3 regions of the Streptomyces sp. Wb2n-11 genome follow, and region 1 is predicted to be linked to each of the others. Evidence: riboswitches for the same ligand, from Rfam matches in the RefSeq annotation. Region 1 holds a riboswitch; each other region holds the start of a gene.
The links. A riboswitch is a leader RNA that binds a small molecule or an ion and turns the genes downstream of it on or off. The one in region 1 is predicted to bind cobalamin.
Positions count from the first base shown of each region.

Region 2: it holds a riboswitch for cobalamin, as region 1 does, so the genes downstream of both, BN1555_RS24885 (cobalamin biosynthesis protein) here and BN1555_RS10490 (ribonucleoside-diphosphate reductase subunit alpha) in region 1, are expected to answer to the same signal.
Region 3: it holds a riboswitch for cobalamin, as region 1 does, so the genes downstream of both, BN1555_RS30875 (FecCD family ABC transporter permease) here and BN1555_RS10490 (ribonucleoside-diphosphate reductase subunit alpha) in region 1, are expected to answer to the same signal.

Region 1 is NZ_CVPB01000001.1:2,376,495-2,381,076, reverse strand. Features, by position in the region: gene BN1555_RS10495 (ribonucleotide-diphosphate reductase subunit beta) at 1-237, opposite strand, end outside; gene BN1555_RS10490 (ribonucleoside-diphosphate reductase subunit alpha) at 237-2,648, opposite strand; cobalamin riboswitch at 2,787-2,928, opposite strand; gene BN1555_RS10485 (Uma2 family endonuclease) at 3,024-3,614, shown strand; gene BN1555_RS10480 (YbdD/YjiX family protein) at 3,669-3,872, opposite strand; gene BN1555_RS10475 (carbon starvation CstA family protein) at 3,869-4,582, opposite strand, start outside.
Region 2 is NZ_CVPB01000001.1:5,474,350-5,478,931, reverse strand. Features, by position in the region: gene BN1555_RS24905 (alpha/beta hydrolase family protein) at 1-761, opposite strand, end outside; gene BN1555_RS24900 (class II aldolase/adducin family protein) at 827-1,504, opposite strand; gene BN1555_RS24895 (inorganic phosphate transporter) at 1,795-3,054, shown strand; gene BN1555_RS24890 (hypothetical protein) at 3,073-3,297, shown strand; cobalamin riboswitch at 3,413-3,562, shown strand; gene BN1555_RS24885 (cobalamin biosynthesis protein) at 3,686-4,582, shown strand, end outside.
Region 3 is NZ_CVPB01000001.1:6,749,332-6,753,913, forward strand. Features, by position in the region: gene BN1555_RS30870 (hypothetical protein) at 1-5, opposite strand, end outside; cobalamin riboswitch at 537-684, shown strand; gene BN1555_RS30875 (FecCD family ABC transporter permease) at 830-1,897, shown strand; gene BN1555_RS30880 (ABC transporter ATP-binding protein) at 1,897-2,682, shown strand; gene BN1555_RS30885 (ABC transporter substrate-binding protein) at 2,698-3,720, shown strand; gene BN1555_RS30890 (hypothetical protein) at 3,827-4,078, opposite strand; gene BN1555_RS30895 (SMI1/KNR4 family protein) at 4,100-4,582, shown strand, end outside.

The DNA.
Region 1 (4,582 bases):
GTTGGAGACGATCGAGTCGCCCGTCGCGAAGAACGCGACCAGCCGGCCGATCATGTGCTGCTCACCGGGCGAGAGCTTCGCGAGGTCGGCGACGTCCGAGTGGAGGTCGACCTCCTCCACCGTCCAGGTGTTCTTGATCGCGTCCCGGTAGCGCTCGTAGAAGTCCGGGTAGCGCATGGGGCGGAGCGTCAGCTCGAAGCCCGGGTCGAGAAGGTTCTTGTCGGGGTTGGTCGACATTACTGGCACGCCTCGCAGGACTCGGGGTTCTCAAGGGAGCAGGCGATCGCGTCCGCGTCGGGCGCGGTGGCCTGCTGTACGGGGATGGGGGTGGCGGGCGCCGCGGCCGTCGCGCCGGAGCCGGCGGCCCGGGCGATGCGGGTCGCGGGGCGCGAGCGCAGGTAGTACGTCGTCTTCAGCCCCTTCTTCCAGGCGTACGCGTACATCGAGGAGAGCTTCCCGATGGTCGGCGTCTCCAGGAAGAGGTTCAGGGACTGCGACTGGTCGAGGTACGGCGTACGGGCCGCCGCCATGTCGATCAGGCCGCGCTGCGGGATCTCCCACGCGGTGCGGTAGAGCGTCCGCACCTCCTCGGGGATCCAGCTGAAGCCCTGCACCGAGCCGCTGGACTCGCGCAGCGCCTCGCGGGACTGGGCGTCCCAGACACCGAGCTTCTTCAGGTCCTCCACCAGGTAGGCGTTGACCTGGAGGAACTCACCGCTGAGCGTCTCGCGCTTGAAGAGATTGGAGACCTGCGGCTCGATGCACTCGTACACGCCCGCGATGGACGCGATGGTCGCGGTCGGAGCGATCGCGAGGAGTAGGGAGTTGCGCATTCCGGTCTTGGCGACACGGGCGCGCAGCGCGTCCCACCGCTCGGGCCAGGTGACCTCGACGCCGTAGTGGTCGGGGTGCAGGACGCCGCGCGCCGCGCGGGTCTTCTCCCAGGCCGGGAGCGGGCCGCTGACCTCGGCGAGGTCGCAGGACGCCTCGTACGCGGCGAGCATGATGCGCTCGGCGATCCTCGTGGAGAGGGCGAGGGCCTCGGGGGAGTCGAAGGGCAGACGCAGTTTGAAGAAGACGTCCTGGAGACCCATCGCGCCCAGGCCCACCGGACGCCACTTGGCGTTGGAGCGGCCTGCCTGCTCGGTCGGGTAGAAGTTGATGTCGACGACGCGGTCGAGGAACGTGACGGCCGTACGGACGGTCTCGTCCAGGCGCTCCCAGTCGATGTCGCCGTTCCCGGTCACGAACGAACCGAGGTTGACCGAGCCGAGGTTGCAGACGGCCGTCTCCCCGTCGTCCGTGACCTCCAGGATCTCGGTGCACAGGTTCGAGGAGTGGACCACCGAGCCGGGCTCCGCCGTCTGGTTCGCCGTACGGTTCGACGCGTCCTTGAACGTCATCCAGCCGTTGCCGGTCTGCGCCAGGGTGCGCATCATCCGTCCGTACAGCTGGCGCGCGGGAATCGTCGTACGGGCCAGGCCGTCCGCCTCTGCCTTGCGGTACGCCCGGTCGAACGCGTCGCCCCACAGGTCGACGAGCTCGGGGACGTCGGAGGGCGAGAACAGCGACCAGTCGGTGTCCGCGTCGACGCGGCGCATGAACTCGTCGGGGATCCAGTGCGCGAGGTTCAGGTTGTGCGTACGCCGCGCCTCCTCGCCCGTGTTGTCGCGCAGCTCCAGGAACTCCTCGATGTCCGCGTGCCACGTCTCCAGGTAGACGCAGGCCGCGCCCTTGCGCCGGCCGCCCTGGTTCACGGCGGCGACGGACGAGTCGAGGGTGCGCAGGAAGGGGACGATGCCGTTGGAGTGGCCGTTGGTGCCGCGGATCAGGGAGCCGCGGGCGCGGATGCGGGAGTACGAGAGGCCGATGCCGCCCGCGTGCTTGGAGAGGCGCGCGACCTCGTGGTAGCGGCCGTAGATCGAGTCGAGCTCGTCGAGCGGCGAGTCCAGCAGGTAGCAGGAGGACATCTGCGGGTGGCGCGTACCGGAGTTGAAGAGCGTCGGCGAGGACGGCAGGTAGTCCAGGCGGCTCATCAGGCGGTACAGCGCGGCGACCTCGTCGGCGGCCGCGGGGGAGCCGTCCTTGGCCAGACCGGACGCCACGCGCAGCATGAAGTGCTGCGGGGTCTCGATCACCTGTCGGGTGATCGGGTGGCGCAGGAGGTAGCGGCTGTAGACCGTGCGCAGGCCGAAGTAGCCGAAGCGGTCGTCGGCGGCCGGGTCGACCAGCGCGTCGAGGCGGGCCGCGTGGGCGGACACGAACTCGGCCGTACGGTCGGCGATCAGGCCCTCGCGGTGGCCGACGGAGACCGACTCGGAGAAGGTGCGGACGCCCTGCGTAGCCGCCTCGTCCCGGATCGTGCGGGTCAGCAGCCGGGCCGCGAGGCGGGAGTACGCCGGGTCCTCGGAGATCAGCCCGGCGGCGGCGTCGGTGGCGAGTCCCCGCAACTCGGCCGCGTCCGACGCCGCGTTGCGGCCGCGCAGGGCGGCCGCGGCGACTCTGCCCGGGTCGGTGTCGGGGAGGTCGGCGGTCAGGTCGGTGAGGGTCCGCAGGAGCGCGGTCCCGGGGCCGTCGGGCGACTGCGCCGACTCCGTTGAACCCGTCGGCTCCGTGGCAGTTGCCGGATCGGCTGGCGCGATGGTCACGGGGTGCTCTCCCTCGCTCGGCTCGGGGCCGGCGGGGAACGGGGGGCGTACGGGCACACGTCACCCCTGAGGGCGGCACACCGCGTAGCGTCCACCGGCCCAACCGCGAGGCCCGGACGTGTCGGTATCCGGTTCGGTCGAGCCGGATACGCCGTCGGCAGGTCCTCGGACTCCTGGGTGCGCAAAAGCGCACCGATCACACCGTTGCGGGACAGTTCCGGATTCGCACCGGATTCCCCTGCGGCGACAGCGAGCACGAGCATACATGTGGGGGCCGTTGGATGATGCGGCCCCCACATGTTGTGTCACCCGGGAAGTGTGAGGGCGGCTGTCACAGCGCTCCGCTATCGTCGTGAGCACAAGGAGGTACGCCCCATGGCAGCGACCGCCGACCGGCCCCACCTGTTCCCCGAAGAGTTCGACGAGGCCACGCGCATACTGGCCCGCACGACCGAGGGCGTGCGGCTGGAACTCATCGACGGGAGGCTGAGGAGCAGGGTTGTGCCGGACGGGGACCACGGACGGATCATCGAGTGGCTGACGCGCATCTGTATGCAGTCGCGGCCCGAGCTGTGGCTCTATCCCGACCAGGGACTGAAGGTGCAGGCATACCGGAAGGGCCGCGCCCGGCCCGACGGTTCTCTCGCGCCCAGCGGCGCCTTCGTCGGGCAGGGGGAGTGGGCCGATCCCGATTCCGTGCTGATGGCCGTCGAGGTCACCTCGTACGACACCGACACCGACACCGACCAGCGCGACCGGGTGGAGAAGCCCCGCGCCTACGCCGAGACCGGCATCCCGGTCTACCTGCTCATCGACCGGGACGCCTGCGAGGTGACGGTCTACAGCGAGCCCGACGGAGTCCGGTACGAGAACGCGCACATCGTCCCGTTCGGCAAGCCCGTGGCGCTGCCCGGCCCGGTGGGGATCACCCTGGAGACCGAAGCGCTGAAGGAGTGGGTGCGCTGACGACGACGGGCCGCCGCGCCCCCCGAAGGGGACGCGGCGGCCCGTGGAAATCGCTCAGCAGCAGCGGAAGCCCTCGCGGGGGTCCGCCTCCCGGGCGTCCGTGCGGCTGCGTTCGAACGCGCGCCGGGACATGACCGGCGCCTCGGGGTCGCAGGACCTCGCGTGCGCCACGTACCGGTCGTACGTCGCCTCGCCGGTCAGTTCGCGGACGTACCAGCGGATCCGGCCCGCCGCGCGGCGCACGCCCGTCAGGGTCATTCGGGGGTCCCCGCGCCGGCCGCCGCGGCCTCCTTGCGGGTGCCGCCCTCCGGACCGACGCCGGCCGCGGCCAGTTCGGCCTTCTCCTCCTTGGTCGCGATGATCGAGGCGGGGGCGACGAGCCTGGACTCGACGTACGGCGCCTCATGGAGCTTGACGCTCTCGGGGGCGCGGACGGCCTTGAGGCAGACCCGGCCGGCGTCCGCGAGCACCACGACGATGAGGACCGCGAAGAGCGCGCACAGCACGCCGTCGACCGTCGAGTTGGTGACGACGGTGTGCATCTGGTCCATGTTCTTGGCGGGCGGCAGCACCTGGCCCGAGTCGATGCCCGCCTGGTACTTGTCGCGCTGGGCGAAGAAGCCGACCTTCACGTCGTCCGAGAAGATCTTCTGCCAGCTGGCGGTGAGCGTGACCGCCACGTCCCAGGCGAGCGGCACTCCGGTGACCCACGCCCACTTCAGGCGGCCGGACTTGACGAGCAGCACGGTGCAGACGGCGAGGGCGACGGCGGCCAGCAGCTGGTTCGCGATGCCGAACAGCGGGAAGAGCTGGTTGATGCCGCCCAGCGGGTCGTGCACGCCGACCCACAGGAAGTAGCCCCAGCCGCCGACCACGACCGCGCTGGCGAACCAGACGCCCGGCTTCCAGCTGACCTCGCGGAACGGCTTGTAGACGTTGCCCAGCATGTCCTGGAGCATGAAGCGCCC
Region 2 (4,582 bases), 3.1 Mb from region 1:
ACGCGGTCTCGGAGCGGGGAGCGCACCGCGGCGTGCGCGGCCATGGCCGCGCCGGTGGACCAGCCGTGCAGGATGACGCGCTCCGCGCCGCGCCGGACGGCGTAGCGGATCGCGGAGTCCACGTCGCGCCATTCGGAGTCGCCGAGGTGGCCGAGACCGCCCGGCGGCCTGGGGGCACCGGCGTCGCCCCGGTAGGCGAGGTCGAGGACGGGAAGCTGCTGGCCCAGCAGGAAGGGCAGGATGTTCATGGGGTGCGCGCGGGTGGTGCCGAGGCCGTGCACGGTGATCACCCAGGTGTCGCGGGTGCCCGGCAGGAACCAGGCGGGCAGTGCGCCGAGTTCGCCGGGGACGTCCACGTCGGTGTGGTCGAGGCCGAGTGCGGTGCGCGGATCGCCGACGTACACCTGCGGGGTGAGCCGCACCCTGGTGCCCGGGCCGAGCGTGCCGTGGCTGACGCGTTCCAGGCGGCGTACGACGGTGTCCGCGGTGTGCGGCGCGTCGTCGAGGACGGGGCCGACGACGGCGTGGACGCCGAGCCCCTCGATGCCGTACGTGCCGGGGCGCAGCGACGCCAGGCAGCGGGTCAGGGTGATCCGTCCCGCCGCGGTGGCGTGCACGGTGAGGCGGGGGTCGCGGGGCAGCGGCCTGCCGGGCGACGCCTTGAGTGCGGCGTCGCCGGCGTAGCGGCCGACCGCGACCGCTGCCGCGCCGACGCCGAGGAGTGTGGTGACGGCCGCTGCCGTCGCTGTAGCCGGGCGCACTGCTCCAGTGTCCGCACAGGAGGGACCCGGGGCCAGTGGGCGGGGCCGGACGGCCGCGTGTCGGGTCAGCCGGGCTGGCCGTAGCCGCTCAGCTTCTCCTGTACTTCGCGCAGCTGTCCGGCGGAGAGCAGGGACGGTTCGCGCCCCGGCACCGAGCTCGCGGTGAGCCAGAGCCTGCACATCCACTCCAGCTGCGCGGTGCGGTCGTACGCCTGGTCGAGGGTGTCCCCGTAGGTCACGGTGCCGTGGTTGCGCAGCAGGCAGCCGGAGCGGCCGCGCAGGGCTTCGAGCATGTTCTCGGCCAGCTCCGGCGATCCGTACGTGGCGTACGGGGCGGTGCGGACGGGGCCGCCGAGGGCCGCGGCCATGTAGTGCACGAGGGGCAGCTCGGCGACGAGGGTGGAGACGGCCGTGGCGTGCACGGCATGGGTGTGGACCACGGCTCCGGCGGTGGTGGTGCGGTAGACCGCGAGGTGCATCGGGAGCTCGCTGGTCGGGACGAGGCCGCCGAGGACCTGGTTCCCGCCGAGGTCGACGACGACGGCGTCCTCCGGCCGCAGCCGGTCGTACGGGACTCCGCTCGGGGTGACGAGGACCAGCTCCCCGACCCGTACGGAGACATTTCCGGAGGTGCCGACCACCAGCCCTTCCCGCACTGTCCTGCGGGCCGTGGCCACCAGGTCGTCCCATGCCCGTTCGATCGCGTCCCGCGCGTCGCGCGCGTCCTGCCGCTGCTCAGCCATGCGGAGATCCTGCCAGCCGGGCCGGAGGGCCGGGAGAGCCAGGAGAGCCGGAGGGGAGCCTGCCGAGTGACCAGGATCTCTTCGGCGGCTCCCGGGCCGGGTTCAAGGGGCTCGCGAGGGGCTGGAGGCCCCCGCTTGCGGCCGGTCACCGCCGGCCTCCGCCGTTCCGGCACAACCGGAATGGCCGCGATGTGTTCCGGGTCACCACACCGCCCGCCCCAGTTCACCTTCCGTTCACCCAGGTTGCCTACGGTCCACGTGCCACTGACCTCAAACGATTGCCTGGGTAAATGGAACACATCACGCTTCTCCTCGGGATCGTGATCGTCACCGCTCTCGTGTTCGACTTCACGAACGGTTTCCACGACACTGCCAACGCGATGGCGACCACCATCTCGACTGGCGCTCTCAAGCCCAAGACGGCGGTGGCCATGTCCGCCGTGCTGAACCTCGTCGGCGCGTTCCTGTCCGTGGAGGTCGCCAAGACGATCTCCGGGGGGCTCGTCAACGAGAGCGGCATCACCACCGAAGTGATCTTCGCGGCGCTGGTCGGCGCGATCCTCTGGAACCTGCTGACCTGGCTGATCGGCCTGCCGTCCAGTTCCTCCCACGCACTCTTCGGCGGCCTCATCGGCGCCACCCTGATGTCGGTCGGCGCCTCCGGCGTCAACGGCGACGTCGTCGTCACCAAGGTCCTGCTGCCCGCGATCGCCGCGCCGGTCGTCGCCGGCATCGCCGCGCTGCTGGCCACCAAGCTGACGTACAAGCTCGGCAGCAAGGCCGACGAGAAGGCCACGGCCAAGGGCTACCGCGCCGGCCAGATCGCTTCCGCCGGTCTCGTCTCGCTCGCCCACGGCACCAACGACGCGCAGAAGACCATGGGTGTCATCACCCTCGCCCTGGTCACCGGCAACGTCCTCGCACCCGGCTCGAACCCCCCGATGTGGGTCATCGTCTCCGCCGGTGTCGCCATCGCGCTCGGTACGTACCTGGGCGGCTGGCGCATCATCCGCACCATGGGCAAGGGCCTCACCGACCTCCGTCCGCCGCAGGGCTTCTCCGCCCAGACCAGCGCCGCGACCGTCATCCTGGCCTCCTCGCACCTCGGCTTCTCCCTCTCCACCACCCAGGTCTGCTCCGGTGCCGTGATGGGCGCGGGCCTCGGCCGCAAGGGCGGCGTGGTCCGCTGGTCCACCGCCACCCGGATGTTCGTCGCCTGGGGTCTGACGCTGCCGGCCGCGGGACTGGTCGCCGCGGGCGCCGAATTCCTCACCGGGCAGGGCACCTGGGGCATCGCCGTGGTGGCCTTCCTGCTCGTCGGCGGCTCCGCCGTCATCTGGGCCCTGTCGCGCCGCAAGCCGGTCGACCACACCAACGTCACCGACGACGAGTCCGGCGAGTCCGCCGGTGTGGTCACCACGGCCATGGCCGCCGTCAGCGTGCCGCCCACGGCCGGCGCCGTCGCCTCCCTGGCCGCCGAGGAACTCAAGACGACCATCCCGGCCCCGGCCGGCAGCTCCGCGGAGCCGGCCAGCCCGGCCCCGGTGTAAGGACAGAGGACAGATCGCATGAACATCGACTGGGCAGCTCTCGGCTCCGTATTCGGCGTGAGCCTCGTGGTCACCGTGTCCCTGGTGGGCCTGTTCACCCTCGGCATCGTGGGCCTCTCCAAGCAGGAGAGCGCCTCCGCGCAGGGCGGCGGCTCCGCCGTCATGGTTCGCACCGGCGCCTACGCCTGCTTCGCGCTGTGCGCGGCGGCCGTGGCGTACGGGATCTACCTGATCGTCGTCTGACACGACGACCGCAGTCTCCCGGAACCGCCCCGCCACCGGCCTTTACCGGCCATCGGCGGGGCGGTTCCTGTGTGCCTCGGCACACTCCCCCGTCGCAGGTCAACAGCAAGTTGACGACGTTCGCGGAGCGTGGTGGACTGCCCGAGCCGAATACGGCGGCACGAGAGGAAGTCCGGTGCGAATCCGGCGCGGTCCCGCCACTGTGACCGGGGAAGACGAAGAAGTCCCCGGGAGCCAGGAACTCTCACCGCCGGTCACGTCGAACCAGGGCGCGGACCCTGAGTGAGGACATACCGCCATGCCCGGCTGCCGTTCAGTCGTTCCTGTCAGTCCTGACATTCCCGTGCGTACGACGCGTGCGCTTCGAGGCGCATCGGCCTGCTGAGCCATGCGTGCCGATCGCATCTTCGCGTACGGCGCCACCGCCGGCCTGATCGGCGACCTCGTCCTCGGTGATCCCCGCCGCGGGCACCCGGTCGCCGCGTTCGGACGGGCCGCGGGTGCCGTCGAGTCCCTGCTGTGGCGTGACCACCGCGGGTGGGGCGCGGTGCACACCCTGGTGTGCGCCGGAGGCGCGGCGGGCGCCGCCGTGCTGGCCTCCCGTGCCGTACGCCGCTCCCCCGCCGCCGCCGTCGCGCTGACCGCCGCCGCCACCTGGGCCGTCGTCGGAGGTACGTCGCTGGGCCGCGAGGCGCGCGCCGTGGGCAGCGCCCTGGAGGCCGGGGACGTCGAGGTCGCCCGCGAACGCCTCCCCCACCTGTGCGGGCGCGACCCGCAGGCGCTGGACGCACAGCAGATCGCCCGCGCCGTCGTCGAGTCCGTCGCCGAGAACACCTCGGACGCGGTCGTGGGCGCGCTGGTGTGGGGCGCCCTGGGCGGGGTGCCGGGGCTCGTGGCCTTCCGCGCCGTCAACACGCTCGACGCCATGGTGGGGCACAGATCGGCCAGATACCTGCGCTACGGCTGGGCCTCGGCCCGCCTCGACGACGTGGCCGGCTGGCCCGGCGCCCGGCTGACGGCCGCCCTCGCGGTCGTGGCGGGCGGCGATCCGCGCGGTGCGGTGCGGGCCTGGCGTACGGACGCGGCCAAGCACCCGAGCCCCAACGCGGGCCCCGTGGAGGCCGCCTTCGCCGGCGCGCTCGGCGTGCGGCTCGGCGGAACGCTCTCGTACGCGGGCCGGGTCGAACACCGGCCCGTGCTCAACGCCGCCGGGCGGCCCGTCGGCGTACCGGACATCGAGCGGGCGGCGCGGCTGTCGCGCCGTGTCGGGGCGCTCGCACTGGCG
Region 3 (4,582 bases), 4.4 Mb from region 1:
CGCACTCTCCGTGTCTCGGCTGTGAGGTTTCCGGCCGGCGGCGGCCGCCGCCCGCCTCCTCAAGTCTCCACGACACGGCCGGTCGTCGCCGCGCCCAGGGCTGTTTCGGATCGTTCTGAGCCCGTACGAGCCGGGCGGAAGAGAGCGCAGACGGGCGTCCCGGGGACGGTACGGGTCCACAGACGCCGGATCACCCGGTCCCATGCGCCCCGACCGGCCGGCGGGCCCGGCTCCTGCCGTACGGCGGGGCCGGCGCACACCTCCGTGCCCCGCTCGGCCGGGCGGGGAGCATCCCCACCCCGGAGGCGCTCCGGAGGCCCGCAGCTCCCGCGCCGGCCGGCCGCGGCCCTGTGTGCGAGCCGCTCTGTCCGGGGCCGGAGAACCGTGGCGTCAGCTTGAGGCTGCCGGCCCGGTGGGCGGGCAGGCGCGCGCGGCGTGCCGGTTTTCGTCGGGGCCGGCCGCGGGCGGAAGCCGCAGACGCCGGCGCGGACCTGGCCACGCTGCGCGTGCACGACGGGGTTTGCACCGGATTCTCCCCTGGCGGGGCTCCCTTCCGTAGGCGCTAAGCTGCAAGCGCCCCGCGGGGGAAGTCCGGTCGAAGTCCGGCGCTGACCCGCAACGGTAGGCGGAGCCCGACACGTGGCCCCGTAAGCCCGATTACCCGCGGTGGTGATGGCTCCTGTCAATTCGCCGTGGACTGCGAGAGGGCGCTGCGCAGGGCGCCCGGCGTCCCGGGCCGCTCCTTTGCTCACGCAGGTGCACGGCCCGAGGCGAAAGCGAACCGCCCGTGGCCACACCCCTCGAACTCAAACCCGCCCTGCCGCCGCACCTGCCCCGCGCCGGCGCCGGCCCCGCGCCGCCCCAGCGCGTGTCACTTCCGCTCCTCCTCACCGCCCTGTGCGCCGCGCTTGTGCTCTCCATCCTCTGCGGGGCGGGCATCGGGGCGTCGGGGCTCTCCTGGGGGGAAGTGCTGCGCTATCTGTGGGCCGGACTGACAGGCGGCCTCATATCCCCCGACCAGGTCCCGGCGTACACCATCGTGTGGGAACTGCGCTTTCCGCGGGCCGTACTGGCCGCAGTCGTCGGGGCCGGCCTGTCGGCCATCGGCGTCGCCGTGCAGGCCATGGTCCGCAACGCTCTCGCCGACCCGTTCGTGCTCGGCATCTCCTCGGGCGCGGCCGTCGGCGCCAACGCCGTGCTCCTGTTCGGAGCCTTCGGCGCGCTCGGTCTCTGGGCCCTGTCCACGGCGGCCTTCCTCTCCGCGCTCCTCGCCATGACGCTGGTGTACGCCATCGCCCGCACCGCTGACGGCCTGACCCCACTGCGGCTCGTCCTGACGGGCACCGCGATGTACTACGGCTTCTCGGCCGTCACGACGTTCATGGTGTTCGCGGCCGAGCGTGGCGAGGCGGCCCGCTCCGCGATGATGTGGCTGCTCGGCAGCCTCGGCGGAGCCAACTGGGCCTCCGTACCGATCGCCGCCGGAGCCGTACTCGCCGGCCTCGCCCACCTCACCGTGTCGGCGCGCCGCCTGAACGCCCTGGCGATGGGCGACGAGACCGCGGCCGCCCTGGGGGTGGACGCGGGGAAGCTGCGCAAGGAACTCTTCCTGGTCTGCGCGGCCGTCACCGGGGCGGTGGTGGCGGTGAGCGGTGCGATCGGTTTCGTCGGACTGATGGTCCCGCACGCCGCACGGATGCTGGTCGGCGCGGACCACCGCCGGCTGCTGGCCGTCGCGCCCCTCGCGGGCGCCGTCCTGCTGATCTGGGTGGACATCCTGTCGCGCGTGGTGCTCGCGCCCGTCGAGCTGCCGGTGGGCGTACTGACCGCGGTCATCGGTGTGCCGTGCTTCGTCCTGCTGATGCGCCGCCGCTCCTACACCTTCGGAGGCGCGTGATGCGGATCGACATCGATGAACTGACGGTCGAGATCTCCGGTGCGCGGCTGGTGCGGGAGGCCACGCTGCGAGCGGCCGCCGGGCAGGTCGTCGGGCTTGTCGGGCCCAACGGCAGCGGGAAATCCACCCTGCTGCGCTGCGTCTACCGGGCCCTGCGTCCCTCGGCCGGTACAGTCCGGCTCGACGGCGCTGACCTCCACGCCCTGAGCGCGCGCGAAGGCGCCCGTCGGCTGGCCGCACTGCCCCAGGAGGTGGTCACCGAGTTCGACTTCACGGTCGCCGAAGTCGTGGCGATGGGGCGGCTGCCGCACCAGCGGTCGGTGGCCCGGACCACCGACGAGGACCGGCGGACGTGCGAGGCCGCCCTGGCGCAGGTCGGCGCCGGTCATCTCGTCGGCCGTGGCTTCCTCACCCTCTCCGGCGGTGAGAAGCAGCGGGTCCTGATCGCCCGCGCGCTCGCTCAGCAGCCTCGGGTACTGGTGCTCGACGAGCCCACCAATCACCTGGACATCGCCCAGCAGCTGGACGTGCTGGCCCTGGTGCGCGGCAGCGGGCTGACCGTGCTCACCGCACTGCACGACCTCAACCTCGCCGCACTCCACTGCGATCTGCTCCATGTCATCGACAGCGGCCGGATCGTCGCCTCCGGCGCTCCGTACGACGTGCTCACCCCCGAGCTGCTGGCCGAGGTCTTCGGCGTACGGGCACACCGCGTACCGCATCCCGAGTCCGGCGCCGTACAACTGCTCTTCGACCGTCTCCCGCCCACCCACCCCGCTTCCTGAGGAGCCACTGTCTCCATGCCGAACCCCGTACGCCCCGCCGCACTCGCCTTCGCCGCCGCCCTGTTCCTCACCGGCTGCGGCGCGCAGGTCACCTCTCAAGACGCAGAGAACAGCGGTGCCGAGGCAGGCGGCGGCCACTATCCGGTGACCGTCGAGAACTGCGGTCGGAAGAAGAGTTACGACAAGGCCCCGGAGCGTGTGGTCACCAATGACGTCGGTATCACCGAAATCATGTTCGCGCTCGGGCTCGAGGGCCACATGGCGGGCTATGTGATGCCCGACGACAAGGGCGATCTCACGTCCGTTGCCTGGAAGGACGGTTACGAGAAGACCGAGTGGCTCTCGAAGAAGACGATCAACAAGGAGCTGGTCCTCGACGCCCGCGCCGATCTGGTCTTCGCGGGCTGGAACTACGGCTTCAACGAGGGGGAGGGCTTCAGTCCCGCCGAGCTGGAGAAGGTGGGCGTCGACTCGTACCTGCTGAGCGAGTCGTGCCGCAACGGGCGGGGGAAGGCGCGCGGCGTGATGCCGCCGCTCGAAGCCCTCTACACCGATATGCGGAACCTGGGGAAGATCTTCGACATCGAGGACCGTGCCGAGGCCCTCGTCGCGGACTTCGAGAAGCAGGTGGCCGCAGCGCAGTCGAAGGCCCTGAAGGGCAGCGACCGCCCACGCGTCTTCCTCTACGACGACGGGCGGGACAAGCCGCTGACCTCGGGACTGTACGCCGGGCCGCACGACATCATCACCAGGGCGGGCGGCGATCACGTCATGAAGGACCTCAAGGACAGCTGGGCGACGGTGGGCTGGGAGACCGTGGTCGAGCGTGACCCCGAGGTGATCGTGATCAACGATTACGGGGACACCACCGCGGACCAGAAGCGGAAGTTCCTGAAGTCCTACCCGCCGCTCGCCGGCGTCTCGGCCGTCAAGAACGACCGGATCGTCGTCCTCGACTACGCGGAGCTGGTGGAAAGCCCGCGCAATCCGGCGGCCATCGCCTCACTCGCCGCGGACCTGAGGAAGCTTTCCTCGTGACCTGAGTGGTTCCGGCCGCCGGCCCGTCCCTTCACCGAGGTTCCTTCGCCGAGGACAGGGAGCCGTTGACGGCGCCGGCGCGACCGGTCCGCGGCTTCCTCATCGGCTAAGGCGACGGCCGGAGTCCGGCGGATCCGGCTTCGCCCGTGCACTCGGCCGGGATCGCGTAGTCCATGACCCGGCCGGTCTCCTCGGCCCCGGCCAGGTCCTTCAGTACGTCGGCCACGACCTTGTAGCAGTCCGGGGACGGCCTCGACGGCGGGGCGGCCATGCCCGGGGACATCGCCCACCTCACCGCCATCACACCGGGACGGAACACGGTGGTGGCCGCGGCCCACAGACCGGCGGTGCGATACAACCTCCCCCTTGCTGTGGGCGAATGTCCGAACGAAATGACGAGGCCGAGCGGGTCACTGCCGCGTGGCGGCAACTGACCGGCTGGCTGCGGGTGCACGCCCCCGTTTCGTACGCCTCCCTGCTGCCGCCTGCCGCGGAAGAAGATGTCCGCGCCGCCGGGGACCTGCTGACGCGGTACCTCGGATACGGCCTGCCGGCGGAACTGACGGCTCTGTGGCGGCTGTGCGGCGGCGTGGAGCACCAGTACATCGAGGAGAACGAGGACGAGGGCGAGGTCGGCTCCGGGAGGTTCCTGCCGGACGGGGTGCTGCTCACCCCGGCCGAGGCGGTACGCCCGAGGCTTTCCGGAAGCGACCGGCGCGACCACTGGGACGGGGCCCAGGTGGTGCCGTGGCTCACGGGGGACGAGGCCGGGCCCGAGTACGGCCAGTACGTGTCCGCGGCCGGCGCCGGCCACTGGTCGACGATGACCGGGCCGGAGGTGTCCGAGCCGCGCCACCCGTCG